Regions from separate parts of the Tepidibacter aestuarii genome, predicted to be linked through region 2. Evidence: riboswitches for the same ligand, from Rfam matches in the RefSeq annotation. Region 2 holds a riboswitch; each other region holds the start of a gene.
What was found. A riboswitch is a leader RNA that binds a small molecule or an ion and turns the genes downstream of it on or off. The one in region 2 is predicted to bind lysine.

Region 1 (10,743 bases), 1.4 Mb from region 2:
AGAAGAGAAATGGATACTATGGATACATTCATAGATTCATCTTGGTATTTCTTAAGATATATAGATGCTAGAAATGAAAATGAAGCTTTCGATAAAGAGCTAGTACAAAAGTGGATGCCTGTTGACCAATATATAGGAGGAGTAGAACACGCTATACTTCACCTGCTTTACTCAAGATTCTTCGTTAAGGTTTTAAAGGATTTAGATATGGTAGATTTTGATGAGCCATTTAAGAACTTATTAACTCAAGGAATGGTATTAAAAGAAGGAGCTAAAATGTCAAAGTCTAAAGGTAATGTAGTTAGTCCTTTAGAGATAATTGAAAAATATGGAGCGGATACTGCTAGATTATTCGTATTATTTGCTGCACCTCCTGAGAGAGATTTAGATTGGTCTGAACAAGGTGTAGAAGGATGTTATAGATTTATAAATAGAGTATTTAGATTAGTAGAAGAGTTAAAGGATTGTGTAAATGCAGAGACTAATCTTGAAAATTTATCTAAAGAAGATAAACAAGCTAGATTTGTTATACATTCTACAATCAAAAAAGTTACTGATGACATATCTGGTAAATTTGGATTCAATACTGCAATATCTGCTCTTATGGAGCTTGTTAATGAGATGTACAAGTATAAAGAAAATGAAAATAGAAAAGAAGGTATACTAAAAGAAGGTATAGAAGCTATAGTAACTATAATCTCACCATTTACACCACACGTTGGAGAACAACTTTGGAGTATTATAGGAAAAGAAGGAAGTGCATCAGAAATATCATGGCCTGAGTATGATGAAACTGCTCTTGTTAAGGATGAGATAGAAGTTGTTGTTCAAATTAATGGTAAGGTTAGAGGTAAGTTAAACTTAAGTGCTAATGTTACAAGAGAAGAAATGCAAGAAAAGGCATTAGCAGATGAAAAAATAAAAGAACTTACTGAAGGCAAGGAAATAGTTAAAGTTATAGCTGTTCCTAAAAAATTAGTTAATATAGTTGTAAAATAAAAAAAGTTGGACATTGTGACTTAATTGTGATACAATTTTAAAAAAATAAAATATTAATAACCTAAGGTAGAGGAGCCGCAATTAATATTAGTTTTATGGAGCTGGCAAGCTTTGAAGTAAGACGAAAGGAATTGTGGCCGAAGATAAATGATATGCAAAGTCATTTTTCTGGCTGTATGCAAAATATGTATGCAGCTGTCATCGGTTTCGATGGAGAGCTACAGAGGTTTTGTTTGAGTATATTAAAACAGCTTGAGCATTCCTTTGGGGTGCTTAGGCTGTTTTTTATTTATACTCAAAAAATAGGGGTGTGATTTAGATGAGGTTATTTGGAAATTACAATGTTAAAGAAAATGAGATGTATATACATGATTTTAAGTTATCTGATATAGCTAAAGAGTTCAAAACTCCTTTATATGTATATGATGAAGAGTTAGTAAGAAACAACATAAGAAAATTCAAGCAAAACTTTGAATGTTCAGGTAAAAATATAGTAGCATATGCGGGCAAGGCTTTTTTAACACCATATATGTGTTCTATATTAAAAGAAGAAGGTGCTTATTTAGATGTAGTATCTGGAGGAGAATTATATGTAGCTAAATACTCAGGCTTTCCTATGAAAAATATTATTTTCCATGGAAATAACAAAAGTAAAAATGAGATAGTTATGGGAATTGATTATGGAGTTGGAAGGTTTGTTGTAGATAATTTTACAGAACTTAAAATGATAGATGAAATAGCGGGTCAAAAAAATAAAAAAATAAATGTGTTGATTAGGATATCACCAGGTGTTGATTCTAATACACATGAATATATAAAAACTGGTGTTATAGATACAAAATTTGGATTCAGTATGAATGAAAAAGATTATTTAGGAGCTGTTAGAAACTGTTTAGAATATAAAAATATAAATCTTTTAGGTATTCATTGTCACGTTGGGTCTCAAATATGTGAGGTTGAGACTTACATAAACTTATCTAATGTTATGATGAATATAATAAAAGAGATTAAGGAAATTTTTAATTATACTATAGAAGAATTTGATATAGGAGGTGGATTTGGAGTTTATTATAATGAAGATACAAATCCAACAGATATAAGAAATTATACAGATACTATATTAAATTCTACAGAATCAAATGCGATCAATATGAATATAAAAATGCCAAGAATAATAATAGAACCAGGAAGATCTATTATAGCTAATTCTGGTGTTACTATTTACGAGGTTGGAGCTATAAAAAATATAAAAGGAGTTAGAAAATATGTATCTGTAGATGGAGGAATGACGGATAATATAAGACCTGCTCTTTATAAGGCAGAGTATGAGGTTGCATTGACTAACAGGGTTGAAGATAGATTTGTTGAAAAAGTTACTGTATGTGGAAAGTGTTGTGAAAGTGGAGATATATTGATAAGGGATGTCGATCTTCCTAAAGTTAATGAGGGAGATTTGTTGACAATAATGTCTACAGGAGCTTATGGATATTCTATGGCAAGTAACTATAATATGGCTCTAATACCTGGTGTTGTATTCGTAAATAAGGGCGAATACAAGCTTGTTTGCAAGAGACAAGACTACAATGATTTGATAAAAAATTGCATATAAAAATATAATAAAAACGTAAAATAATGAAATTTAAACCGGCTAAAACTAGTGTGAAAAGACTATAAAAAAACGAAAAACACTGTCCAGTTCCTGTGAACAACAGTGTTTTTTATTTGGAATATAATAGTTCGATAAATTATAAAATTGTGAAAACGATTTTCTTGTTGATTTTTAGCAAAATACGATGTAAAATACATGTTGTGGAATAATTAACTTAAGGAGTGATAATAATGGCGAAAGTTACTTTAGAAGATGTTAAAAAAGCAAGAGAAGCAATTAGTGGTATAGCAGTTAAAACTAAATTATTAGAATGTACAGCTCTTAGTAATATGAGCAATAATAGAGTATTTTTAAAATTAGAAAACTTACAAAAGACAGGATCTTTCAAAATAAGAGGGGCTGTTAATAAAATAGCTAACTTAACTGAAGAAGAAAAGCAATGTGGAGTTATAGCATCAAGTGCAGGAAACCATGCACAAGGAGTTGCTTTAGGAGCTAAGATGAATGGAATTAAAGCTACTATAGCTATGCCTGCGACTGCGCCACTTGCAAAGGTAGCTGCTACTAAGTCTTATGGAGCAGAAGTTGTATTAAACGGACTTGTATATGATGATGCTTATGCAAAGGCTGTAGAAATACAAAAAGAAACAGGAGCTACATTCCTTCACCCATTCAATGATCCATACGTTATAGCAGGACAAGGAACTATAGCGCTTGAAATATTTGAAGATCTTGAAAACGTTGACATAATATTAGCGCCAATCGGTGGTGGCGGTATAATATCTGGTATTGCTGTTGCTGCAAAAGCATTAAATCCAAAAGTTAAGATAATAGGTGTTCAATCAGAAAATATAGGTTCTATGAAGGCATCAAGAGAAGCTGGAGAAGTTACAACATTCTTTAAAGCTCCAACAATAGCTGATGGTATAGCTGTAAAGACTCCTGGAGATTTAACTTTTGAAATAATAGAAGAGTTCGTAGATGAAATAGTAACTGTAACTGAAGAAGAAATAGCTCAAGCAATTCTTTTCTTAACAGAAAAAGATAAGATAGTTGCCGAAGGTGCTGGTGCTGTTTGTACAGCTGCTATAATGAGTGGTAAAGTAAAAGAAACTAATAAGAATGTAGTTGGAGTAATTTCTGGCGGAAACATAGATGTAAATATGCTTTATAGAATAATAGATAAAGGATTAGAAAAAGAAGGAAGAAGATTATGCTTTAATACTATACTTCCAGATAAGTGTGGAGAAATGTTAAAGTTCATAAACTTAATAGCTGAAACTAAGGCTAATATACTTCATATAAACCAAAGTAGAATGGGTAATGAAGTTCTTTTAGGAACTCAAGAGGTAGATATAGTTCTTGAAACTTTTGATAATGATCATATAAAAGATATAATATCTAAGGTTGAAGAAAATGGATACCAAGTAAAAGTTAAAAATAAATAATATAAACTAAAATTTACCTTTTATTATTATAAATTTATAGTATAATTAAAATAAATCAAAGATTTTTTTAGGAGGGTTTTAACATGAACAATCAAGTAATTCATACAGATAATGCACCAAAGGCTATAGGACCATATTCTCAAGCTGTAAAGGCTGGAAACTTATTATTCGTATCTGGACAAGTTCCATTTGACCCAGCTACTATGGAAGTAGTTGAAGGTGGAGTTAAAGAGCAAACTGCTAGATCATTAGAAAATGTAAAAGCTATATTAGCTGAAGCAGGAGCTACTTTTGCAGATGTAGTAAAGAGTACTGTATTCATTAAAGATATGAATGAATTTGGACAAATCAACGAAGTATACGCTGAGTACTTCGGAGAAAACAAGCCAGCTAGAGCTTGTGTAGAAGTTGCTAGACTTCCAAGAGACGTTAAAGTTGAAATTGAAGTTATAGCAGTTGTAAAATAATAAAATATTTAATTTAAGACTGTTAGCATTATAATGCTAACAGTCTTTTTTTTATACTTATAACTTAATGTTTTTTTCTTAGATTATATGTGAGTTATCAAAACTATCTATGGAAATACTATTCATATAACGATATTCTCAATACAACTAAGTTTTATAGGAAAATATCTAAAAATCTATAAAAAGTAAATTATTTAAGATGAATAAAAAATTATAGAAAAATATAATTTTTTAAAACTTATTTTATTATATCAAGAATAAAGTAGATGTAAAAAAGTAAAAAATAATGTATGGAAAACGATTTATTATATTTATAAATATAAAATATTATTAATAAATTACAAAATATAATAAAATTAATAATAAAATGCGTGTAATATATTGAAAAAAAATATAGTATAATGATATTTTTTGTAGTATAATTAATTTGTAATAATTAAACTATCATATTGTGTAATTTGAAAGGAGAAACTAATGAAAGACTATAGTGTTTTTGATGTAGTAGGGCCTAATATGATCGGACCTTCAAGTTCTCATACAGCAGGTGCTGCAAAGCTAGGAAGTATGGCAAGAAAAATGGCAGGGGGAAGTGTTAAAAAAGTAAAGTTCTTACTTCATGGATCTTTTGCTCAAACTTATAAGGGTCATGGTACTGATAAGGCTCTTGTAGGAGGAATATTAGGATTTTCTCCGGATGATGACAGAATAAAAACATCATTTGAAATAGCTAAAGAAAGAGGATTAGAGTTTGAAATGATTCCAACAGATTTAGGAGATGATAAACATCCTAATACTGTTAAGTTTATAATAGAGACTGATGATAATAGAAATGTAGAAGTTATGGGAGCTTCAATTGGAGGCGGAAATATAAAAATAACTGAATTAAATGGATTAGCGATACAATTTACGGGAGCATATCCAACTTTAGTAGTTAAACAATGGGATTTACCAGGAGCTGCAGCTCATATAACTAATTGTGTTGCTGACAACAATATTAATATAGCATTTATGAGTATATATAGAGAAGAAAAAGGAAATGAAGCTTTTACTATAATAGAGGCTGATGACAAAATTGATTCTAATGTAATAGTTGATATAAAGTCTAATAATAAGTTAATACAGGATGCATTTATAATAGAAGAAATGTAAATATTGTAGGGAAAAGGTGATATTTATGAATTTTACTAATGGTAAAGAATTATTAGATATATGTGAGAAGCAAAATAAGACAATATATGAAGTTTGTATAGAGAGAGAAATAGATTTAACTTCAAAGACTAGAGAAGAAATAATGGAAAGAATGTCTCGTAGTTTAGAGATAATGAAAAATTCTATTAATAAGAGTATAACAGAAGATATAAAGTCAGTTGGAGGTCTTATAGGCGGAGAAGCAAAGCTTATAAGAAATAGATTAGAAACTAGTAAAACTGTATGTGGGTCTTTAATGTCAAAAGCTATAAGTGCTGCTATGGGAGTTTTAGAGGTTAATGCTTCTATGGGTCTTATCGTTGCCGCACCTACAGCAGGGTCGTGTGGAATACTTCCTGCTGCTATAATAACAGTTGCTGAGGAATACGGATTAAGCGATGAAGATATGTTAAATGCAATATTTGCTGGAGCTGCTATAGGAGCTATAATAACAAGAAATGCTACTGTTGCAGGAGCAGAAGGCGGATGTCAAGCGGAAACTGGTGCAGCGGCAGCTATGGCAGCAGCTGGTGTAGTTGAGATGATGGGAGGTAGCCCAAGACAAGCTATACATGCAGCATCTACTACATTAAAGAATATAATGGGACTTGTATGTGATCCGATAGCTGGACTTGTAGAGGCTCCATGTCAAAAGAGAAATGCTATAGGAGTTGCAAATGCATTAATATCTGCTGAAATGGGACTTGCTGGAGTTGAAAGTATAATACCATTTGATGAGGTTGTTGAATCTATGTATAAAGTAGGAAAAGCTCTTCCTATGGAGCTTAGAGAAACAGCTTTAGGTGGTGTAGCAGCTACTTGCACAGGATGTAGTATAACTAAAAGAGTATTTGGATAAAAATAAGGTGCTGGGAATTCCCAACACCTTATTTTTTTCTTTTATTTATGTATCTTACCAAAAGCATTATAGAAAAAATTACTAATGATATTAATAGCATTATTTTGACTACAGACCATAATATTCTTAATATTTTATTTATGTCTACATTAAATAATATAGAGTTTATATCTTCTAATGCAACCAGGTTAACAGAAGATATTACTTTGCCATTTCTTGAAATTTGTATTTTTCCTACATTGTCACCTTTTTTTATAGGTATTTCAAGAGGTTCTTTTAACATTATTTTAGTTTTTATATCCTCTATATTTTCATCTTTTTTAGTAACTATATCGAAATCTTCTTGTGCTTTGTATTTCAAGATCTTCTCTTTAGTGAATAGAATTTTTTTACTTCCAAGTTCAGCATCTTTACTTATAATATTGTGTTTTGTATAATTGTCGAATCCATAATCTATTACAGTTCTGGAATCTTTATAAACTTCGTTTCCTTCAGATTTTAATACAACTGAAATTAATCGGAATCCGTCTTTTTCCCCACTAGATACTAAGCATTTTCCTGCAATATCCGTATAGCCTGTCTTTATTCCGTCTATTAAATCATACTTTATATCTACAATAGAGCCCTTATACTCTATTGTATTTCCTCCTCTAACTCCCCATAAAAACTTATTTGTACTTTTGAAAACTCTATCATAGGGATACTGCTCAGTTGCAGCAATTTTAATGTATGTAGATTTAACTATCTCTCTAAATTTATCATACTTCATACATTCTTTTGCTATTAAAGCTAAATCGTATGAGCTAGTGTAGTGATTCTCATCTGGAAGTCCATTAGGATTAACAAAATGAGTATTTCGTGCGCCTAATTCTTCTGCTCTTTTTGTCATAAGCTTTGCGAATTCTTCTGTAGAGCCTGAAATATGATTAGCAAGAACTACAGCAGCATCATTTGCAGATTTAATAAGAAGAGCTCTTAAAAGCGTTTCTACTGTAAATGATTCCCCTTGCTTAATATAAATGGAACTACCATCTATATATCCTAAATCATAATCTATAGTCACTACTTCATTTAAATCACAATTTTCAAGAGTTAAGAGAGCGGTCATAATCTTTGTTGTTGAAGCTGGATACATTTTTTTATGTATGTTTTTGCCGTACACAATTTTGCTAGTATCATAATCCATTACAATTGCAGACTCTCCTAAAATACTAGGTCTTTCATCTGCAAAAGAAGTTATAAAGGAAGATGATATTAAAAATATTGCTAGAACTAATGATGTGATTTTTTTCATATATACCTCCTTTGCTTGACAATACAATATGATTTTAGTATATCATATTTTTGTCAATAATATAGAACAGGAGGGATATTTTATGAATTTTAATAAAAGAAACTGTACTGTATTTTTTAGTATATTATTGATTGTGACTATAAGTATGTTTGTAAACAATAAAATAAACTTTGGAAAAGCTGTATATGTAGTAAGCCCTAAAGAAGATAAGTATATTGAGCAAGAAAATGATATTAAAGAAAATATAAGTTTGGAGAGTGAAGAATTAGGTATTGAGGATGAAGACTTAGAAATTGCAGTATTTATAAGTGGAGAGATAAGTACGTGTGGAGTTGTAAATATGAAGAATGATTCAAGGCTTATAGATGCAGTTGAAAAGCTTGGAGGTCTTACCCAAAATGCAGATATGAATAGAGTTAACTTAGCTATAAAATTAGAGGATGGAGCTCACTATATAATTCCTAGTGTTGAGGATAAAGAAATTCAAGCAGATTCTAACGATGATATTGAAAATGATACAGATTATAATAATTATAGTAATTCTAATAATAATTATAATTCTGATAATCATTATAACTCTAATGAAACAGTATCATCTAAAGTGAATATAAATAGAGCCAGTGCTAGTCAACTTAAATCCTTGAATGGAATTGGAGATGTTACAGCTTCAAGAATTGTAGAATATAGAAGCCAAAATGGAAATTTCAAAACTATAGATGAGATAATGATGGTAAAAGGAATAGGTGAGAAAAAATTTGAATCGATAAAAAGCGATATAAAAGTAAAATAAATACAATATGAGCTATTTTACCTAATGAATATACTATCGCTTATATCTATAGAATTAAAAATCTTTAATATATCATCATTTTTAAACCTCACACATCCTAATGATTCTTTTGTTCCAATACTTTTTTCATTATTTGTTCCATGTAATCCATAAGATTTTTTATTTAAACCTATCCAAGCTGACCCATACGGACTTTTGTTTTCTTTAGGATCTTTATTATTTAAATCACTCTTTTGAGATTGATCCATGGCATTATTGTAATTATTGTCTTTTTTTTCAGAGTCGTCCTTTTTCTCGCCTCTTACACTCTCTTCTTTGTCTTTACTATCTAACATACTTTTCTCACTTTCTGTAGATAATAAAGCCTTATTCTCTACATACAACATTCCTATAGGTGTAGGAGTTTCTTCGTCTCCTATAGATACAGGATATTGCTCAGTAATCTTATGATTCTCTAACAAATATGCTTTTTTACCTTTAGTATCAACTATAACTTTATTTTTACTTTCATTAAATTTAGATAGAGAAAAAGGGGATTTCTCCCCTTCTACTTTTGCAATATAAAATTCATAGTTATCTTTTGAATCTTTATCCCATAACACCTGATATGCTATCTCTCCATTAGCATACCTCATATTTAGCAATATCTTCGATTTATCAGTCTTAGACTGTATATCTTCCAGCTCTTTAGTAGCTTTAAGTATTACTTGGGTTAATTTCAAGTCTGCTGATATACGCATATTAGCTATATAAGTGTCCTCATCTATATCTTTTAAATTAAGTACATTTCCATAATAAAAAAATGTATTTTTCTCTTTTGTTATTTTTTCTTCTGCATGAACATTATATATAACATTTTCTGTTCCATGTTTAAAGATATTGAATTTATTTGCTATATCTATATTTTTTGTAACCATAAATATATTTGCTAAAAAAGATAAAAAGAGTAAACAGATAAGTAATGCCATAGTAAATATAGGCTTGTTTACTTTCTTGCTTTTCTTTTCGGAAGTATCTACAGATCTATTTAAACTCATTTTCAAATTATTTAAATCCTTATATTTTTTAGCAGCTTCTTTGCTTCCTTGAGAAGCTAATATATGGAATACATTCATAGCTTTATCTGTATATCCTTTACTTTGATATTCTTTTCCTAGCTCAAACAATGCTTCTTCATTGCTGCTATCTAACTTTAAAACCTTTTTGTACCAATTGTGATCATTTTTAGATATGTACATATTATTTTTAACCTTAATCAAATTATCTTTCACTTCTTATGGAATCCTCCTTTTTATAGATATAGTAATCTTAAATCTTTATATCTATTTTTACTATTATTGAATTTATTTGCTATATTTATACTTTTTGCAACCATAAATATATTTACTAAAACAAATAAAAGGAGTAAGCATGTAAGTAATGCTATAGCAAATATAGGCTTGTTTACTTTCTTACTTTTCTTTTCAGAAGTATCTACGGATCTATTTAAACTCATTTTCAAATTATTTAAATCTTCATATTTTTTAGCATTTTCTTTATTTCCTTGGGAAGCTAAGATTAATATAAATAGAGTCAGTGCTAGTCAACTTAAATCCTTGAATGGAATTAGAGATGTTACAGCTTCAAGAATTGTAGAATATAGAAGCCAAAATGGAAATTTCAAAACTAATAGATGAGATAATGATGGTAAAAGGAATAGGTGAGAAAAAGTTCGAATCGATAAAAAACGATATAAAAGTAAAATAAATACAACTATAAAACAAAATATGATATTATATACTTATGTTAGCGACATGAGTTATGCGCTAGTATGAAGCTAATTTTGTACCAAGAAGGACGGTGGATCTAAATGGAAAATAAAATAAGATTAACTCAGATGACGACTTCTGCAGGATGAGCCGCAAAAATTGGGCCAGAGGATCTGGCTAAAGCTCTTAGTAATCTGCCGAAAATAGAAAGTGATAAGCTTATAGTTGGTCTTGATACAGCGGATGATGCTGCTGTTTATAAATTAAATGAAGAAATGGCATTGATACAGACTTTAGATTTTTTTACACCTGTTGTAGATGACCCTTATTTATTTGGTCAA
Region 2 (10,743 bases):
TCTTCCATCATATCTATCATCTTGTTCATAGCCTTAACTAAATCTTCAGTATCAAGCTTTGCAGTAGTTTGAGGAAGCATCTTTACATCTGCTGCTATAAACTCATATCCTTTTTCTTTTAATGCACCACTTACAGCACTAAAATCTTCTGGAGCTGTTAATACTTCAAATCCATCTTCTTCACTTATGAAATCTTCAGCACCAGCTTCTAAAGCTACATCCATTAATTCTTCTTCATCTATACCTTCACTACCTATCATTATTTGACCTTTTCTATCAAACATGAATCCAACGCATCCTGAAGTTCCTAGGTTTCCACCATTTTTATCAAAGTAGTATCTTACGTTTCCAGCAGTTCTGTTCTTGTTATCAGTTAAAGCTTCTACTATAACCGCAACTCCACCTGGTCCATAACCTTCGTATACAACAGCCTCGTAGTTATCTCCTTCAGTTCCACCTGCACCTTTTTTAACAGCTCTATCTATATTATCATTAGGCATGTTGTTAGCCTTAGCCTTGTCTATAGCAGTTTTTAAAGCCGCATTATATTCAGGATCTCCTCCACCTTGTCTAGCCGCAACAGTTATAAGTCTTGCATACTTTGTAAATATTTGAGCTCTCTTAGCATCTTGCTTACCTTTTCTGTTAATTATATTTCCTATACGTCCCACGATTTCTCACTCCTTAAATATCAACATTAAACATTGTAATTTTAACACATAATTTCATTTTAGTAAACGGATTAGAATACAGGAGGCTTTGGAGGCATAACTCTTTTATGCTCTGATCTCTTATGTAATCTATCTATTATCTCTTTATCTTTTTGAGGAACTTCTTCCCCCTTAACTACCTTGTCTATCATATCATAAGTTGTTCCCATTTCATTCTCATCAGTTTGTCCTTCCCAAAGACCTGCAGATGGAGCTCTATTTAAAACAGAATCTGGAACACCTAAAACCTCTGACCATTCATAAACTTCTCTCTTTGTTAAGTTAGATATTGGAAGTATATCTACCCCTCCATCTCCGTATTTAGTGAAGTATCCTGTATGTACTTCAGCCGCATTATCAGTTCCAACTACCATGTAGTTTAAGTTATTAGCAGCTGTGTAAAGAGTACTCATTCTTACTCTAGCTCTTAAATTAGCATCCGCTATTCTAGTGTTGCCTTCATTATATATACCCTTATCTTCCATGTTATTGACTACTATATCGAATAATTTTGATTGAACCTCAGTTAAATCTAAATCTAAATACTTTATATTACAAGCTTCAACAACCTTTAAAGCATCCTCTCTATCCTTAGGGCTGCTCTTTATAGGCATTATTACTCCTAATGAATTATCAGGAAATGCCTTTTTAATCAAACACGCAACAAGAGCCGAGTCTATTCCTCCAGAAATTCCTACTACTAATCCTTTAGTACCAGATGTTTTCACTTGTTCTCTTAACCATTCTACGGTTTTTTCTATTTTTTGTTCTATAGTCAACATTTCATAACCCCTCTCTTTATTATATATATCTTTATTATAAGTCAAATTTATTAATTTATTTTACACAAATTTAATTATATCATAAATATATTTTCTAGTTTATGCTAAAAATAGTACTGGTGATAAAATATGAATATAAAGACTATATTAATAGGTTCCATAACAGGATTTATAAATGGTGTATTTGGTTCTGGTGGTGGAAGTATATTAGTTCCTGCCCTTAACAATATACTAAACATAGAGGAGCATAAATCTCACGCAACTGCTCTTAGTATAATAATATTTTTTACACTTACCAGTTCATTTATATACATAAGAAATGGAATATTTAATTTAAACATTACCTACAAGGTTGCTATAGGAGCTACGGTTGGAGGAATTATCGGAGCTAAACTTTTAAATAAGTTTTCTGGTCCAAAGCTTAGATTGATATTTGGATTTTTTATGGTAATAGCTTCATTAAGGATGGTGTTTTAATGCTTATATTAATAGGGCTTTTAGCTGGTATTATAGGTGGTATGGGGATAGGTGGAGGAACAATTCTTATACCTTCTTTATTGTTCTTAACGTCTATAGATCAGAAGATGGCTCAAAGCGTTAACTTATTGGCATCTATCCCAATGACTATATTTGCACTCATTTTCCATATAAAGAATAAGAATGTAGAATATAAAGTTATACTACCTATAGTCTCACTTGGAATAATAGGAGCTTTACTAGGCTCCAAAATATCTTCCAATTTAAACTCCGATTTTTTAAGAAGAATGTTCGGAGTATTCTTATTTATAATGGGAGTTTATGAAATAAAAAAAGGTTTAAATAAAAAAGATACTACTCCAAAGTAGTATCTTTTTTATTTTATATTTTTTCAATATGTTTAAAGAAATGTATACAGGGTACATATTAATTGAAAATAATTTTCATTATCACACAGCAAAAAGGAGGGTTTATTTTGTTAGACTTTAATATATTAATCGGAGGTTCTGCGGGACAAGGAATGGATACACTTTCTAAAAATATAGAGAAAACCCTTTTAAAAACAGGATACCATATTTTCTCTAATAAAGATTATGAATCTCGAGTTCGTGGAGGACATAATTTTACTCAAATTAGGTTTTCTGATAAAAAGATATATTCTCATTCTAGCAAATTAGATATTATAATAGCTTTAAATAAAGAAACTATAGAAATTCATAAAGATAGATTATCAGAGAATGGATTTATTATTTGTGATGAAGATATAATTGCAAGGGATAAAAATATTATATCTATAGATATGAAGAGAATAGCTAAAGATTTAAAGAACATGCTTGCTTTAAATACTATATCATTTGGTATTTTAATTAAGCTTTTAGGATTAGATTTAGATTTAGCTAAAACAGTTTTAAAATCTAATTTAAAAGATAGCATATTAGATTCTAATATAAATGCTTTAATAGCAGGGTATGATTCTTGTAAAAACACATTAGATATTGAAAAAACTGCTAAAAAATCTTATATGCTTATAAATGCTAATCAGTCTATTGGTCTTGGAGCTCTAGCAGGTGGAGTTAAATTCTATGGTGCTTATCCAATGACTCCATCTACAGGTATAATGACTTATCTAGCTTCTAAGCAAAATGATTCAGATATAGTTGTTGAACAAGCCGAAGATGAAATAGCTGCTATAAACATGGTTCTTGGTGCATCTTATGCTGGAGCTAGATCAATGACAGGAACATCAGGTGGAGGGCTTTCTCTTATGACTGAAACAATAGGACTATCAGGTATTGCAGAAATTCCTATTGTTATAGTCAATGTTCAAAGACCAGGTCCTGCAACAGGACTTCCGACTAGAACAGAGCAAAGTGATTTAAGCTTTGTACTTACTGCATCACATGGCGAAATCCCTAGAATGGTAATAAGCGTAAGGAATGCTGAGGATGCTTTTTATCAAACTGTAAGAGCTTTAAATCTAGCTGATGAACTTCAAATACCAGTGATAATTCTAAGTGATCAATATTTAGCAGATGCTAACCAGTCATTTGAACCTTTTGATTTATCAAAAGTTACTATTGATACCCATATGTATAGTATAAATAGTCCAAATGAAGATTATAAAAGGTATAAATTAAATGAAACAGGTATTTCTCCAAGAATAATTCCTGGAAAACACTTTGGTAATACCGTATTAATAGATAGTGATGAGCACGATGAGACTGGTCATATTATAGAAGATGCTAAGACAAGAATAGATATGATGACTAAACGTATGAATAAAATCAATATTTTAAAAGAAAAAGTTCTTGAGCCAAATTATTACGGAGTAGAAAATCCTGATATTTTATTAATAGGTTGGGGATCTACTGATGGTTCAATAAGAGAGTCTGTAGATACTTTAAATAAAGAAAATAAAAATGTTGGGGCATTAGTATTTGGAGATATATACCCCCTTCCTACAAAGCTTTTAAATAAGTATTATAAACAAGCTAAAACTCTAGTAAATATTGAACAAAACTATACAGGTCAATTAGCTAAGCTTATAAGACAAGAAACGGAAATTTCAATGGATAAAAGTTTATTAAAATTCGATGGAAGACAAATAAATAAAGATGATATAGTAGATTTTTTTAAGAAAGAGGTGTTTTAAGTGAGTAATAATTTATCTAGTGTTAAAAAATTTGATTCAGTTGAAACAGCTTGGTGCCCAGGCTGTGGTAATCACGGCATATTAACCGCTCTAAAACAGGCTCTTTGGGAACTAAATTTGGAGCCTCATGAAGTTTTGATAACTTCAGGAATAGGCCAAGCAGCTAAGACTCCTCAATATATAAATGTAAATGGATTTAATGGTCTACATGGTAGATCTTTACCTCCTGCTCTTGGTGCCAAAATAGCTAATAAAAATTTGAAAGTTATTGTAAATTCAGGTGATGGAGATACATTTGGTGAAGGCGGTAATCACGTTCTTCATAATATGAGAAGAAATATAGATATAGCTCATTTTGTCCATGATAATCAGATATATGGATTAACGAAGGGACAAGCATCCCCTACAACAGCTGCTGGGCAAAAGACTTCTACTCAAACAAATGGTGTCATCAATCAACCTTTAAACCCTATAGCATTTGCTATTATATCTGGTGCTACCTTTGTAGCTAGAACTTTTGCAGGAGATAAGGATCATCTTGTTCCTATTTTAAAAAAAGCCATAGAACATAAAGGTTATGCTATTGTAGATATAATGCAACCTTGCGTTATATTTAATAAAGTAAATACTTATCAATGGTATAAAGAGAATCTATACCACCTTCCGAAAACTCATGATAAGACAAATAAAATAGAAGCTTTAACTAAAGCTTTAGAGTATGAAGACGGTAAAGGTGTCCCAATGGGAATATTTTATGAGGTTCAAAAGCCTACTTTTATAGATCAAATTCCAAAGCTAAGAGATGGTGATGCACTTGTTGATATAGATGTCAACCCAATGTCTGCTCAAAAGTTTATAAATGAATTTATGTAATAAAAAACCGAGGATATTTCCTCGGTTTTTTTATCCTAATTCTACATATAAGCAATCATAGTAGACTATATTAAGGCCAAGTTCTTTAGCCTTATTTATTGTTTCTTCGTCAAAACTTCCAGGCTGAAACCATACATTTTTTATTCCAAGTTCTGATACATCATCTAGTAGTTTACTTGATATTTTAGGATTAACTACTACACTTACACAGTCAACCTTTTCTGGTACATCTTTTATAGATGTGTATATTTTATATCCTTCTATTTCACTATATTTAGGGTTAACTCCATGTGTTATATATCCCTTATCATTTAATTTTTTAAATATTTTATATCCATATTTACTTTTGTCTTCTGTAACTCCTACGACTGCCCACTTTTTCATTTGGATCATTTCTTTTTTCAATTTTTCTATTGTCATAATATCCCTCCTGTTATAAGGATATATACCCAGCTATAGATTAATCTAAAAGTATTTCTTCATTGTATTTTGATAGGTAGAAATCTTCTTTTTGTTCAACTTCAACATTTGAGCTTGTTATATCTATTATTTTGTTTTTTACTACCTCTACTTCATTTGATTTTGAGTATACTACTATTGTAACCATATCTTCATATAATATTTCTTTTATTATGTATCCTAAATTCATAAGCTCATTTTGAACTTTACCTAAAAGAGTATAATCCATTTTAAATCTTATATCAGTGTATAAAATTTTATCTATTATTTTTGCTGCACTAAGGCCTATCTTAGCTCCTTTTGTATAAGCTCTAACAAGTCCACCTGCTCCTAATTTTATTCCTCCAAAATATCTTGTAACAACTACTGCTACATTTCTCAAATCTTCTTTTTTTATGACTTCAAGGCTAGGTATTCCAGCTGTTCCAGATGGTTCTCCATCATCACTATATCTTTGAATATCCATGTTCATCCCTATAGTATATGCCCATACATTATGAGTTGCATCCTTGTGTTTTTTCTTTATTTCATTTATAAATTCTAAAGCTTCTTCTTCAGTTTTAACAGGCTTTGCATATCCTATAAATCTAGATTTTTCTATTATAACTTCATCTTGTCCGTATTCATGTATAGTTTTATATTGCTCCATAATAATAATCCTCCTATTTTTTATCCTATTCTAAAATTTTAGCACAAAGTTAAACTTAATTCAGTATAAAAAAGTCTGTTGATCAAATTAATCAACAGACACTTATTAATAACTAGTTGCTTGTTCTTCTTTTTTTATTATTTCGCTTTTCTTATCTCTTATGTAAAATGGTATGTACCATAATGAAAATATACCTACTGCTATAATAGCAAGTATAGGCACATAATATGGATAAGGGGGTAAGTAATCAAGTGGGCTTTTGCTAATAGGTTTACTTCTTAAATATGAATAATTAGCTCCTATAGCGTAATTTACTATTTCAACCCCTGCAAAGTAGACTATTGTCCAGTTTATAGTTTTTTTGAGTGATGATAATTTTGGTTCGAATTTGTAAAAATACATCATGAACAATACAGATATTAGCATTCCGCCATGGCCCATAAAAAACTGTACAAACATGACATGTGGAAATTCAAACCCAGGATCAGGAGTTATCAAAGCGACAACACTACCCGACATTCCCCAAAAGTAAGCCACCTCAAAAAAACCATAGCTCTCTTTTAAAATCATTACAATACATAAAATAGTCGTTACTCTACATATGTATAAAGGTAGAGATTCTTGCCAAGTAAAATTTCCAGAAGTTATGTACCAAGAATACATAAAAAACTGCTGAATAATAAGCATTATACCTATACCAAGCCCTACTTTTCTTCTATTTTTTTGTATATAATCTCTCATTAAAAACATACCTAAAATAATAGCACCTATTATTATCAAAGTCGTTATATGGCTCTTTGAATAAAGATTAAAACTCATTGAGTCATATGTATTGCTCCAAAATGCATCCATCTTTATTTTTTCTCTCCTTTTTTGTCTATATCTTACAATTTCATGTAACAACCTGTATATTATAACACATCTATATACAATAAAAAACGATCATAATTTCCTATTTTTAACATAACCTCAAACCTATAACGGTATTTTTTCTATAATAACAATTGTGTAGATAATATTTAACTTTATAATAGAATACTTACTCCTAAAACTATATATGAAAATATCGTTGTATTCACGGTATTTTCATATATAGTTTTGATTACCCACAAAATAAAAAAAGTAGCTACCTGAATTTCATTAGCACGAAATCCAGATAACTACTTTTATATTAATATTTTACTATAAATCGGCTACATCCTTTAAAGATACACTTTCTGCATCCTCTACAGGAGTTCCCACAAAATACACAGTTCCAATTATAGCTAAAACAGCTATTGGAAGAGTTATATATACAGGTACTCCAAATCCTGCTGGTAAATATCCAAATAGTATAGATATAGTACCTACAGTTACAGCATATACAATTTGAGTATTAACATGATCTATATGATTGCATCCTGCTCCCATTGAAGATAGTATAGTTGTATCTGAAATAGGTGAACAGTGATCTCCAAAAGTTGCTCCAGTTAAAACAGCTCCAGCGCTCATTATAATGTATGAAGACTCTGGCGATATAGCATGTGCTAAAGGTATAGTAAGTGGCATAAGTATACCCATTGTTCCATAAGATGTACCTGTCGCAAAAGATATAACAGCTGCAAGTGCAAATATCATAGATGGCAGTAAGAATTTAGGTATAGCACCAGATAATACTGATACTAAAAACTTAGCAGTTCCAAGCTCTTTTATAACACTACTTAAAGACCATGCAAGTAATAATATAACACCTGTTATAACTAGTGAATTCATTCCCTTTACCCACGTATCAATAGCTTCTGATACCTTGAATATTTTTTGACTAGTACCCATTATAATAGCTACTATACTTGCAAACAATGCACCCTGGAATAATACTATACTTGCATCAGATGCTCCAAAAGTTTCTCTAACAGCTGCAAATGAAACAGGTGAATTCTTTAATAATTCTATTAAAACAGTATCTTCTCCACCCATTATAGTATTGTATCCATTGTAGTAAAAACCAAGTAAAGATGCAAATATTAAAACTCCTATAGGAACTATAGCATTCCATACACTAAGCTTAATTCCTTCTTTAGGTTGAATCTCTTTACTTTCCTCTTCAAACTTAGCATCCATCTCATCACCTAAAACTTTTCCACTAGTTCTAGCTCTTCTCTCACACTTAAGCATCGGTCCAAATTCTCTTAAGAATATAGCAGTACAAACTATAAATATAAGAATTAATATATTGTAAAATCTATAAGGAATAGTAGATATAAATACAGAATAAGCATTTACCTGTTGACCTATACTTGCATAAGCATCCTTTATTAAACTTATTTCATAACCAATCCAAGTAGATATAATAGCAATACCAGCTATCGGAGCTGCAGTTGCATCTATTATAAATGATAATTTTTCTCTTGATATCTTCATTCTATCTGTTACAGGTCTCATTATAGGGCCTACTATAAGTGCATTTGCATAATCATCAAAAAATACTATAAGTCCTAAAATCCAAGTAAATAATTGAGCACTTCTAGGAGATTTAGCTCTTTTAGCAAGGCTCTCAGCTATAGCTTTAGCTCCTCCCATTCTAGTTATAAGTGCAATAAGTCCTCCTATAGTTAAACATTGAAGAATAATACCTGCATCCCAAGGGTCTGCTAAAGATGATAAAACCTTGTCTATTATAGATAAAAATCCATTAAATAATGCCATAAAAACATTAGAACCACTTAAACTAACCAAAAACGTTCCTGAAAATACTCCTAAAAACAAAGATAACACAACATTTTTAGTTACAAATGCTAAAACTATAGCAACTAAAGGTGGTAATAAAGTTAATAACCCAAACTTATCCGCATTAACTTGAGCTGGGTCTAGCTCTTCTGCAAATCCAAAGTTCATGCATAATGCAAACAACATAAAAGTTAAAATTAAAATAAATCCTCTTTTTCTCATTTTTACTCCTCCTAAAATTTAGATTACAAGCGAAATTTTTTGGAGAAGAGTCCATCAAAACAAAAAAACCTTGAGTCTTCACTCAAGGTTAAATAAGCATGTTTAAATTAATACCCTACAAATAGGGCTAATTGCCTACTTTCATTTGAATGATAGCTCCCCACAAATAAGTATTTGTGACAGTGTTGCATATATTATACGCAACCCCAACCCTACAACCTTAAAGCATCAGTTGTAAAGCTTCGGCATTATTTCCTTTCGTGCTTCTTCATAGTGCTTAACTCCAAAGCAGTACTATTAAACAATGCAACCTCTATCTTTTTTTTCGTTCACTTGTTATTTCATAATGATACAATACACTCTTAGTTTAGTCAACAACAAAATTTTAATTTTATATGAACTTTCTCAAATTTTCTAATGATTCTAAAGCTTTTTCTCTAGGTCTTACCTCTAATATATAAACCTTATCTTCAGCTCCTATATCCTCTATATACTTTGAAAAATCAAGCTTCCCATCTCCTACAACTTGATGATCACTTATATCATTTACATCATGGACATGAACAGTTTTAATTTTATCTATATTATTTTTGAAAAATTTTATTTCATCATACTTTTCAAAATAAGAATGACCTATATCCCATGTTAAAAATACATTTTTTTCATATATAATATCATCTAAAATTTCTTGGTACAATTTCTGAGTAAATTTTCCAGAATTTTCAACACAAAGTCTAATCTTGTCTTCACAATAATCACTCAAATCTATAAGAGAACTTTTCAAAATACTTTTATATTCTTCATGATATATATCATCTAAATAACATTTTTTATCTGTCAATGTAAAATAAGGAGTTGATCCTATGTGTATAGTTATTCTACTTGCATCTATATTTTTTCCAAACCCTATAATTTCTTTCAATCTATCAATACCAGCACGCCTAACCTTTTCATGAAGATTTAAAAGAGATATATCCTCAGGTGCGTGCATAGTAATCTCTATATTGTTTTCTTTCTTATATTTTTTTATATTTTCTATATCCTTTTCATCATAATTTTCAGGAAAAAAACACTTCATATTCATATTTATCTCAACTGCATTAAATCCATTTATTTTAGCAAATTCCATGCAATCAAGTATATTTTTTTCTCCAACTGATGCTGCATATCCTATTTTCATAAAACCGCCTCCTATAACTTTATACCTTTAGCCCACAATACATTTTTTGAATTTGATATACCTTCAATAGATTCTTTTGATACTCCTTCATCTACATTTAGTATCATTAAAGCTTTTTGCCCTCTTGTATTTCTACCAACTTGCATAGTTGCAACATTCACATTGTTCTTTCCAAGAACCATTCCTATATCCCCTATTACACCTGGAACATCCCAGTTTTGTATAAACAGCATATGTCTAGTAGGATTTACATCAACTTCATATCCATGAATTTCAACAAGCTTTCCTTCCTTTTTTGAAGATAAACTTCCAAGGAGAGTAAATTCACCATTCTTATTTTTTATTTTTACAGACATTGAATCCACATAGTTTTTATAGTTATCTTTTTTCTTTTCTTCATTTACAATTATTCCTCTATTTTTAGCACATAAATGAGCATTTATATAATTTACATTTTCCTTCATTACAGGCTCTAAAAGACCTTTTATAAATGCTATTGTAACCATTTGAACATCCTGAGAAGCTATATTTCC
Region 3 (10,743 bases), 360 kb from region 2:
ATATTTAAAGCTAACCCAATTACATCTCTATCTGCTTTTATAGAGGATTCTCCTATATATTCGATACCCATTTGTCTAAATTCTTTAATATTTGAATCAGTCTTATTTCTGAAAATTGTGGAATTGTAAAACAACTTAAGTTTTAAATCATTTTCCCATCTTGGAATTAAATTTTTTATTATATTCATTGTAATATCGGGTCTTAGAATCGAAATATTTGAATTCCCATTTAAAACCTTTACCATGGATTCTTTTTTTATTCTTTTGTTAACGGAAATAAAAGAATCATAGTCTTCAAAAACTGAAGGTTCTATGTTAATACATCCATAATTTATAAACATATCTTCTATTTCTCTTGTTATTTTATATCTATTATTTGAATAATCTATTTCATCTTTAATTTTTAAAAATTCCATTATAATCCCTACCTTTTTATAATTTATTGAATATTAAAAAGCCATATAGGTATATACCTACATGGCTTTTTAATATTGTGAAGAATTATATTAAACCATCATAGATATAAATCCTATATTTTTTGTAACATAACTAGGACTTGTATCTATGAACTATTTTTAGCTCATTATTACAAATCCTCAAATCTATGATGATGTCTTAAATTTAAATTTGATTTTACTAAAACTAAATTCTTCATGTTAAGTACCCCTTTCATAATTTCGCTTTATCACTTTATCACGCTAAACCGTTAAATTGTTATTCATATTATAACACCTTAATAAATTTTGCACAACTATTTTTTTACATAAACCAAAACTTTCCTTAATGCTAATGCATGGCTCATGTCGCCAACGAGTCCTAACAGGCTCTGTTGCTTAAATATAAAAATAACCTTAGACATTTAAGTCTAAGGTTATTTTTAATGATGCAAATTAAATTTTTATCCTCTTAAATCTTCCATTAGTTTTGTTTTTTCTTTTGTTTTATCATCTTTCATTTTTACTATTTTAGCAGGAGATCCTGCTACAACTGCACCTTCAGGTACATCACTAGTTACAACAGCACCAGCTGCAACAACAGCTTCTTTACCTATTTTTACTCCTTCAAGTATTACTGCATTAGCTCCAATTACTACATCATCTCCTATAATAACAGGAGTTGCAGAAGGAGGCTCAAGTACTCCTGCAACAACAGCTCCAGCTCCAAGATGAACATTTTTACCTATAGTTCCTCTTGCACCTACAACAGCATTCATATCTATCATTGTTCCTTCTCCGATTTCTGCTCCTATGTTTAGAACTGCTCCCATCATTATAACTGCATTTTTTCCAATAGAAACCATATCCCTTATAACAGCACCCGGCTCAATTCTAGCTTCTTCATATAAATAATTATACATAGGTATAGCTGAATTCCTTCTATCAAATTCCATATGATATTCTATTATATTTTCTTTATTATCTTCTAGTATATTTTTTACAACATCATGTTCTCCAATAAGTATATAAGAATTATCATCTCCAAATATTTTTACATTTTCACAACCTTGAAAGTTTATTTTACCTTTTAAATAAACTTTTACAGGTGTTTTCTTCGTGGAACTTTTTATAAATTTTGCTATTTCATACGGGTCTGTCAATTTCATCATTTGTAAAGTACCTCCTAATTGTCTTATGATCTACAAACTTACTACATCCTTCATATTGTAATATCCATTTTCTTTATTCACAATAAATTTAGCTGCTTTTAGTGAACCTTGTGCAAATATTTCTTTTGATAAAGCTATATGATTAAGTTCTACTATTTCATCTTTTCCAGCAAATACTACAGAGTGGTCTCCTGCTATAGTTCCACCTCTTACTGCATGTATTCCTATTTCATTTTCTTTTCTTTTCGCATTTTTACCATGTCTTCCATAATTAAATTCATTATTTAAAACCTTTTGTATTTCACTAGCTATCATTAAAGCAGTCCCACTAGGAGCATCTACTTTCTTATTATGATGTTTTTCAATTATCTCTATATCAAAATTAGTTAAAGCCTTAGCTGAAATTTCTACCAGCTTTAATATTAAATTCACTCCAATTGACATATTAGAGCTGTGGAATACAGAAACTTCTTTAGATGTTTCTTCTATCATATTAAGCTCTTCATCACTATACCCAGTAGTAGCAATAACTAAAGGAGTTTTTGTACTTTTAGAATAAGATATTAAATCTTTTAAACTTTCAGGTTTTGAAAAATCAATAACAACATCTGCTTTTTCTTTTACATCTACTATATTAGAGTATATAGGATAATTTATATTATCATTTTTGTATTTAGATACTCCTGCAACTAATTCAAAATCATCATCTTCCATTATTAAATCTGTCAAAACTTTTCCCATTTTTCCAAGAGAACCATTAACTATAACTTTAATCATTTGATCCTCCTAATTTAAATCCATAATTTATCAATTCTTTCTTTAGTACTTCTAAGTTATCAGAACTCATTTCAACAAGTGGAAGTCTAAGAGTTCCCATTTCAAATCCCAATAAATTCATAGCAGTTTTAATAGGAATAGGGTTTACTTCTATAAATAAAGCATCTATTAAACTTTTCATATCAAGTTGTAATTTTCTAGATCCTTCTATATCTCCATCAAAGTATTTAGCTACTAAATCATGAGTATCTTTAGGACATATATTAGCAACTACCGAAATCACACCAATTCCACCTAAAGATAATAAAGGTAGAATCATATCGTCATTTCCAGAGTATATTCCAAAACCTTCTGGGCAAACCCTTGCCATTTCAGCAACTTGAGATATATCTCCGCTTGCTTCTTTAACTGCTACTATATTTTCAATTTTAGCAATTTGAGCAAGTGTTGAAGGATTTATATTAACGCCTGTTCTTCCTGGTACATTATAAACTATAATAGGTATATTTACTGAATTTGCAATGGCTTCAAAGTGGGCTATAAGTCCCTTCTGAGTAGCTTTATTATAGTATGGAGTTATAACTAAAAGACCATCAACTCCATACTCTTCAGCTTTTTTGCTTAAATGTATTGAATGAGTTGTACTATTTGATCCCGTTCCTGCTATTATAGGAATTCTTTTATTTGTTTTTTTAACTACAAATTTTATAGTTGCTAATTGTTCTTCATCAGTCATTGTAGATGCTTCACCAGTAGTACCACATACAATTAAAGCATCTGTTTTTTCTTTTATATGGTATTCAATAATTTCTTCTAACTTGTTAAAATCTATATTTCCATCTTTAAAAGGAGTAACTAAAGCAACACCAGAACCTTTAAATAACATTAAAATCACCCTTTCTATACTAAATTATATTTTACTAAAAGCTCAGCTATTTGAACTGTATTAGTTGCAGCACCTTTTCTTATGTTATCAGCAACTACCCACATGTTAATCCCATTGTTTACACTAAAATCTCTTCTGATTCTTCCAACATATACTTCATCTTTTCCTTCAACATCTGTTGCTAGAGGATATTTATTTTCTTTTAGATTATCAACAACAACTACTCCTTCAGTATTTTTCAAAGTATTAAATACTTCTTCAACTTCAAATTCTTTTTCAAATTCTACATTAACAGATTCACTATGACTATATAACACTGGAACTCTTACTGTTGTAGCAGTTATTTTAAGATCATAATCATTTAATATTTTCTTAGTTTCATCTATCATTTTCATTTCTTCTTTTGTATATCCATTATCCATAAATACATCTATATGAGGTAGAGCATTATACGCTATAGGATGAGGGTATAGTTTATTTTCATTTCCTTTTAAGCCTTCTTCTAAATCCATAATGCCTCTGACTCCAGATCCAGAAACAGCTTGATATGTTGAGTAAACTATTCTTTTGATTTTAAATTTATCATGTAATGCTTTTAAAGGTACTACCGCTTGAATAGTTGAACAGTTAGGATTTGCTATTATTCCATTATGTTTTTTGACATCTTCCGGATTAACTTCAGGAACCACTAGTGGAATATCTTTATCCATTCTCCAAGCACTACTATTATCTACTACAACCACTCCTTTTTCTTTAGCTATTGGAGCATATTTTTTACTAAGTTCTCCTCCAGCAGAAAATAAAGCAATATCTATATCTTTATCAAAAGAACTCTCACTTAATTCTTCAATTATGTAATCTTTTCCTTTAAAATTAACAGTATTGCCAGCTGATCTTTTTGATGCCATTAAATATAGATTTTCTATAGGAAAATCTCTTTCTTCTAAAACTTTCAAAAATGTTCTTCCTACCATTCCAGTAGCTCCAACTACAGCAACATTTACTTTTTTCATTTTTATTCCCCCTCTTACAATTTTATTTAACTATATAATTATGGCTATTAGCCTCTAATTCCATAAAATCATTTTCTATTACTTATAACTTTAAAATTAAAATATATTACTTTTCAAAAGTAACAATTTTATTTTATAAATCAAATTCTTTTGCTATTACAGTTATTGCTTTTCCCTTGTCACTTGAATTTATAGTATAAGATATGCTTATCTCAGAAGTTGTAACTTGCTTAAATTCAATATCATTATCTGCAAATATTTTAAACATCTTAGCTGCAACTCCTGATTGATTCATCATGCCTATTCCAACAACAGATATCTTAGTTATACTAGCCTCCTCAGATATTTCTATATCTTTCATTTCTTTTTTCAATTCATTTATTACATCATGAATAATATATATATCATCTTTAGATGTTGTAAAAGAAACATTTACATATCCATCATTAGGTGCTGTTTGACTTATCATATCTACATTAACATTACTTTGTGATAATTTGTCAAATATAGTTGCTATATTTTTACAATTATATAAAACATTATTAATAGTAATCATCAAAACATCATCAGTAGTCGTAAGACCTGTTATTACTTTTTGCTCCATATTTTCATCATACTCCTTTATATAAGTTCCTCTTTTATTTCCTTTATTCAGTGCTACATAAATAGGTATATTATACTTAAATCCAATTTCAACTGCTCTTGTCTCCATTACTCCAGCTCCTAAGCTTGACAATTCCATCATCTCCTCATAACTTATATAGTCTAATTTTTTAGCATTCGAATAAGATCTAGGGTCAACAGCATAAATTCCCTCTACATCAGTATATATTTCGCAAGTACAATTAAGTTTAGCAGCTAAAGCAACCGCTGTAGTATCTGATCCGCCTCTTCCTAAAGTAGTTATATCACCATTTTCGTTTATACCTTGAAAACCCGCTACAACAACTATTTTTCCCTCTTTTAAATGTTTTTTTATAATATCAATATTAATTTCTGCAACACGATTTTTAGTATGCAGTCCTTCTGTTTTTATTCCTGCTTGAAAACCAGTTAGTGATATTGAATTGTATCCTTGTTCCTTAAATATCATTGATAGTAATGAAATAGACACTTGTTCTCCTGTAGACATAAGCATATCTAACTCTCTCTTGCATGGATTTTGTGAAATTTCTTTAGCCATTTCAACAAGTCTATCAGTACTTTTGCCCATAGCAGAAACTACAACTACTACATCATTTCCTTTTTCTCTTTGATCTATCACTCTTTTTGCAATATCTTTCATTCTATCTATACTTCCTACAGAAGTTCCACCGTATTTCTGAACTATTGTAGCCATATTAATTGCCCCCTTTAATATTTAAAATAATATATCATTTCTAATAAGATCTTCATACGTTTCTCTTTTAACAGCAAGTCTTGATTCTCCACCTTTAACAAATACTACTGCCGGCTTTAAAATTCTATTGTAATTGCTGGACATGCTGTAATTATATGCACCTGTGCTTAGAACAGCTAATACATCATTTCTTTGAACTTTTGGTAGTTTAATATTTTTTATTATAATATCCCCAGATTCACAACATTTTCCTGCAACAGTATATGTTTTTCCATGTTCAAAATTCATTTTATTAGCAACAACAGCTTCATACTTAGCATTATATAAAGCTGTTCTTGGATTATCAGTCATACCTCCATCAACAAATATATACTCCTTACCTGAATATGTTTTTTTAGTTCCTCCTATTTTATAAAGTGTAGTTCCTGCATTAGCAACTATTGCTCGTCCTGGTTCTATCATTACCTTTGGAATTTTTACACCAATTTTTTGTGTTACGTCTTTTATTAGTAAAAGCATATTATTAAGACACTTTTTTATATCAATTTGATCATCTTCATCAGTATAGCGTACTCCAAACCCTCCACCTAAATTTAATTCTTCAGTAGTAAAATTACTCTTATCTTTTATTTCTTTTATAAATTCAAACATAGCTAAAACACTTGAATAAAATGACTGCTCCTCAAAAATTTGAGAACCTATATGACAATGAAATCCCTTTAAATTGACTCTATCACTCATTTGAAATTTATTTATTACAAAATGAATATCATCACTAAATATTGATTCACCAAACTTTGAATCATTTTTAGAAGTCTGAATATACTCATGGGTATATGCTTCTATTCCTGGATTTACTCTTAATAATACATCTATTTTTTTATCTAATTCTTCACATAAGCTCTCTAATAAGTCTAATTCTTGTCTATTATCTACTATTATTCTACCTACACCTGATTTAATAGCTAAAGTTAATTCTTCTTCTGTTTTGTTATTTCCATGCATATATATTTTATTTGGAGGAAAATTTGCTTTTAACGCAGTATATAGTTCTCCACCAGATACAACATCTAAACATAACCCTTCAGCTTTTATAATTTTACATATAGCTAAATTTAAAAATGCTTTAGAAGCATATATTACTTCAGTATTAATTCCTTTCAACGAAAAACTTTTATTAAATAATTTGCAATTATCCCTAACTAACTCTTCATCTACTACATATAGTGGAGTTCCATACTCTTTAGCTAAATCAACTACATCACAATTTCCTATTTCAAAATTTCCCATATCATTTATATTCATTGTTCCAAATAATTTCATTATAACGTCACCTCTCTTATATATGTTTTCATTTTTCATGCTTTTTTATAAATAAAAAAAACAGTCATGAGCAAAAGGTACTCATGACTGTTTTATACAAAATCAAAGTATATTTTATATAAAAACAATAATTCCTTTTGCCCCAATATGATAAGTCCTCCTTTAGAAAATTGGGCTATTTTCTAAAGACAGTACTATGCTTATTCAACATAGTCCCAATACATAAATTCTATGTATTTCGGCGGTTGGACCTTTCCAATCTATAACATTTATATGCTGTACTCTTTACAACCGCGGCCTCTATATCATATTGTTTATATTTTTTATTTTTAAATGTAATAATTCCTTGTATATAAAAAAGCAGTTATGAGCAAAAGGCACTCATAACTGCTTTATACAAAACTAAAATACTGTTTTATACAAAAACATCTATTCCTTTTGCCCCAACATGATAAGTCCTCCTTTAGAAAATTGGGCTATTTTCTAAAGACAGTACTATGTTTATTCAACATAGTCCCAATACATAGGATTTATTCATCTATGTATTTCGGCGGTTGGACCTTTCCTGTATATATCTATCATATGCAGTACTAATTGCAACCGCGGCCTCTATATCATATTGTTTATATTTTTTTTTATTTTCTGATTAATTGTTTAAAAGAATTCTAACAGATATTATACTGAGAGTCAACAATATTTTTAAAAATAAAGTTTTAAATTTTAGTATCATCAGAAATGAACCACTGAAAAAATGCATTTAATAAAGTTGTTAGAAGTAAATATGTCAGCTATTTAAGTAAAAGTGGAAACAAAAATAATTTATCAAAACTTGGGGACTATGATAAATAAATGTGTTATAATGTGCATAAAATAAATTAAGGTTATATTATACAAAAGGGCAGAAATAATTTACTTGTTCAAATAAAAAAATGAAAGGTGATATAATGAGGAAAAAAAGATATTTTCAAAATCACTATAAATATGATAAAAATAATAATACTTATTTAATACAAGTGTCTCTTGATGATTATGATGATGTATATGATGATTGGGACCCTTCACCTTTTAAGAAAAGAGATATTGAAGACGAATTTAATGATTTTGTAGTAAATTCATCAGAGGATATACCTTTAAGTTTCAATATCCAAATTATTCTTTATTTACCTGAGTCTAAAAAAGATCCAAAGAAAGAAGTAGCTTTATTATCAGCCTATAAAAATTATTACAGCTATGCACTCGATAGACTTGTAAAGAGCAAATCCAATCTTAACAAAAAAACTTTATCGTATTTATTTCTTTCTATTTCATTTCTTAGTATGGGTTATTTTTTTATTAAAGATATACAAAACGTATTTCTTAATATTTTACACGAAGGAATATATATAGGTGGATGGGTGTTTTTATGGGAATTTTTCACTAATATTTTCATAACAACAAGAGAAGTACAGGCGGAGTATAAGCTGTATAAAAGATTGTATCAGTCTGAAGTTAAATTTATTTATAAGTAGTTTTTACATCAATATTATCCAGAGAACAAAATTTTTATAATCCCTTAGTGTATAAAAAAAGATGCATATGAAAATCATACACATCTTTAAATCTTATAATATTGAACTAACTAAAGCAAAAATACTTTCTTTAAAGTAAGCTACAGTTATAAGCTCACTTGCAACTATTATCATTGGATATACACAAGTAGTTTTTAATACAGATAATCCAGTTAAACTCTTAATATAGTTATAAAGTAACTTATATTGAGTAATCTTTGCTATTATAAATAATATCATACTAATTTGTACTGATACAGCTGATGCAACTATTCCTAAAGATATATAAGCAATAGGTACAATGTACGATATATTTATTGAAACTATTAGATTCTTAAAATCTACCTTTTTATTAGATAATAAGTTTATTAAAGCTATAAAACTTATTATCATTAAACTTTCGATGAATATAGCTTTTGATCCAATTACAAATACATTTGTCCAGTTAGATAAGTTAAATACACTAACCCCTTTCGATAAATCAAAATTTTCTGTCAAGCTATATATGTTATTTATGATATTATTCGAAGAAAGATTAGCTAAAAAAACCATATTCATCAAACTAAATACAATAGAACAAAATCCTAACATTCCTATACTTTCCACTATACTAAACTGTGGAGATGATGATTTTATTTGCCCCTTAATGCCCTTACCTAAACTAGCAATTACTTCACTAATAAGGTTTCTTCTTTTACCATAAACTAATTCTCTTTTTTGCATTTCTTACACCTCTTTTTTTAAAAATTTACTTTTCTTAATTCAATATTAACACCATTTATTTCGTTTTTCTAGCATTGTTATTTTTTTGATTTCATGTTTTTTTGATATTTTTTCTCCAAAAAAATATTATGTATTTTTGTCACTCAAAAACATGCTTCAATAGATTCAAAATACAACATTTTTTATGTTTCTAATCATGATTAATCTTTACAAACAACTTTGTATTTTTTTATAAGTTTTTTAGTTTCCGCCGGATTTCGTTAATTTTTTTTCAATACTTTTGGTAAACTATATTTAAGTATTTAAACATATACATATATTAAATAAAACAAAACTTAATTCAAGTGGAGTTTTTGCTCCAGCTGGATTTTTAGTTAAGCTAATCTAAAAGCTGTTAAGGTCTTATCTCTATCCTTAAGAGAATAGAGTTTTAGAACTTTTAGCTTTCGAATAAACTTATATAAAGAGGTGATTAAAATGAGTAATCCATTAATAATTATAGACCCTGGCCATGGAGATGTTGACCCTGGTTGTTCTTATCAAGATATTTATGAAAAAAATATTGTACTTGATATAAGCTTGTATCAACTTAAAAGATTTGAAGAGATTGGAATTAATGCGACTATAACTAGATACTCTGATATATACCTTAATCCAAACGAAAGAGCTAAAATAGTTATGGAGTCTAACGCAGTTTATTGCATAAGCAATCATATAAATACAGGTGGTAGAAAGGGTTGTGAGGTTATTCATTCCATACACAATGATGGAAAATTAGCTTATGAAATATTCAATAAATTAGTAGAGTCTGGACTATATCCTAGAAGAGTTTATTCAAAAAAAAGTACTCAGTATTCAGGTCAAGATTACTATTTCATGCACAGAAATACAGGGTCTTGCATAACCAACATAGTTGAGTACTGCTTTATAGATAGTCAAAATGATAGAGAAAAATTACTTAAAGATTGGAAAATATATGCCGAACAAGTTATAAAAGCTTTTTGCGAATATATAAATCATCCTTATAAAAATAATACAGAATATATAGATGCAATTAATAAGCTTTGTGAGTATGGGTTTATAAATATTCCATCTTACTGGATAGAAAGTAATTCATATGAGATACCGTACTTTGAAGAATTAGTGATTAAATATACTGGCAAAGATAATTTTGATGAAGCCATTATTCATCTAGCTCAATGTAATATTATAGATTCACCTAATTACTGGCTAAATAATAATACTTATAGTATTGAAAATATTCAGCTGTTTATTATAAAGATCTCCGATAATATAGAGCATTTTGAATTTGCAGATTCTGTTTATACTCTTTATGATTATGGAGTAATAAACTCTCCTTATTATTGGATAGATAATTCTTCATATGAAATAAAATATTTCGAAGAATTAATTATTAAGTATACTAATAAATCTACATTTGAAGATGGAATTATATATCTTGCCGGTTGCAATGTTATAAATACTCCTGAATATTGGTTAGATAATGATATTTACAGTATTGAAAATGT

Region 1: it holds a riboswitch for lysine, as region 2 does, so the genes downstream of both, lysA (diaminopimelate decarboxylase) here and M2214_RS04020 (Na+/H+ antiporter NhaC family protein) in region 2, are expected to answer to the same signal.
Region 3: it holds a riboswitch for lysine, as region 2 does, so the genes downstream of both, lysA (diaminopimelate decarboxylase) here and M2214_RS04020 (Na+/H+ antiporter NhaC family protein) in region 2, are expected to answer to the same signal.

The regions. Positions count from the first base shown of each region.
Region 1 is NZ_OW235315.1:2,281,994-2,292,736, reverse strand. It holds gene leuS (leucine--tRNA ligase) at 1-999, shown strand, start outside; lysine riboswitch at 1,059-1,228, shown strand; gene lysA (diaminopimelate decarboxylase) at 1,319-2,608, shown strand; gene ilvA (threonine ammonia-lyase) at 2,839-4,056, shown strand; gene M2214_RS11335 (RidA family protein) at 4,140-4,523, shown strand; gene sdaAB (L-serine ammonia-lyase, iron-sulfur-dependent subunit beta) at 4,998-5,672, shown strand; gene sdaAA (L-serine ammonia-lyase, iron-sulfur-dependent, subunit alpha) at 5,698-6,570, shown strand; gene M2214_RS11320 (D-alanyl-D-alanine carboxypeptidase family protein) at 6,599-7,864, opposite strand; gene M2214_RS11315 (helix-hairpin-helix domain-containing protein) at 7,947-8,654, shown strand; gene M2214_RS11310 (L,D-transpeptidase family protein) at 8,672-9,925, opposite strand; gene M2214_RS11305 (hypothetical protein) at 9,946-10,149, opposite strand; gene M2214_RS18450 (ComEA family DNA-binding protein) at 10,094-10,330, shown strand; gene selD (selenide, water dikinase SelD) at 10,504-10,743, shown strand, end outside.
Region 2 is NZ_OW235315.1:843,266-854,008, reverse strand. It holds gene M2214_RS04065 (YebC/PmpR family DNA-binding transcriptional regulator) at 1-671, opposite strand, end outside; gene nadE (NAD(+) synthase) at 743-1,492, opposite strand; gene M2214_RS04055 (sulfite exporter TauE/SafE family protein) at 1,622-1,969, shown strand; gene M2214_RS04050 (sulfite exporter TauE/SafE family protein) at 1,969-2,337, shown strand; gene M2214_RS04045 (2-oxoacid:acceptor oxidoreductase subunit alpha) at 2,445-4,121, shown strand; gene M2214_RS04040 (2-oxoacid:ferredoxin oxidoreductase subunit beta) at 4,122-4,994, shown strand; gene M2214_RS04035 (CoA-binding protein) at 5,025-5,414, opposite strand; gene M2214_RS04030 (YigZ family protein) at 5,455-6,102, opposite strand; gene M2214_RS04025 (YwaF family protein) at 6,208-6,921, opposite strand; gene M2214_RS04020 (Na+/H+ antiporter NhaC family protein) at 7,285-9,030, opposite strand; lysine riboswitch at 9,176-9,354, opposite strand; gene M2214_RS04015 (sugar phosphate isomerase/epimerase family protein) at 9,422-10,210, opposite strand; gene serA (phosphoglycerate dehydrogenase) at 10,222-10,743, opposite strand, start outside.
Region 3 is NZ_OW235315.1:1,205,702-1,216,444, reverse strand. It holds gene M2214_RS05875 (ATP phosphoribosyltransferase regulatory subunit) at 1-416, opposite strand, end outside; gene dapD (2,3,4,5-tetrahydropyridine-2,6-dicarboxylate N-acetyltransferase) at 899-1,606, opposite strand; gene dapB (4-hydroxy-tetrahydrodipicolinate reductase) at 1,637-2,383, opposite strand; gene dapA (4-hydroxy-tetrahydrodipicolinate synthase) at 2,376-3,269, opposite strand; gene M2214_RS05855 (aspartate-semialdehyde dehydrogenase) at 3,284-4,282, opposite strand; gene M2214_RS05850 (aspartate kinase) at 4,416-5,621, opposite strand; gene lysA (diaminopimelate decarboxylase) at 5,643-6,983, opposite strand; lysine riboswitch at 7,090-7,255, opposite strand; lysine riboswitch at 7,391-7,564, opposite strand; gene M2214_RS05840 (hypothetical protein) at 7,874-8,452, shown strand; gene M2214_RS05835 (hypothetical protein) at 8,546-9,214, opposite strand; gene M2214_RS05830 (N-acetylmuramoyl-L-alanine amidase family protein) at 9,692-10,743, shown strand, end outside.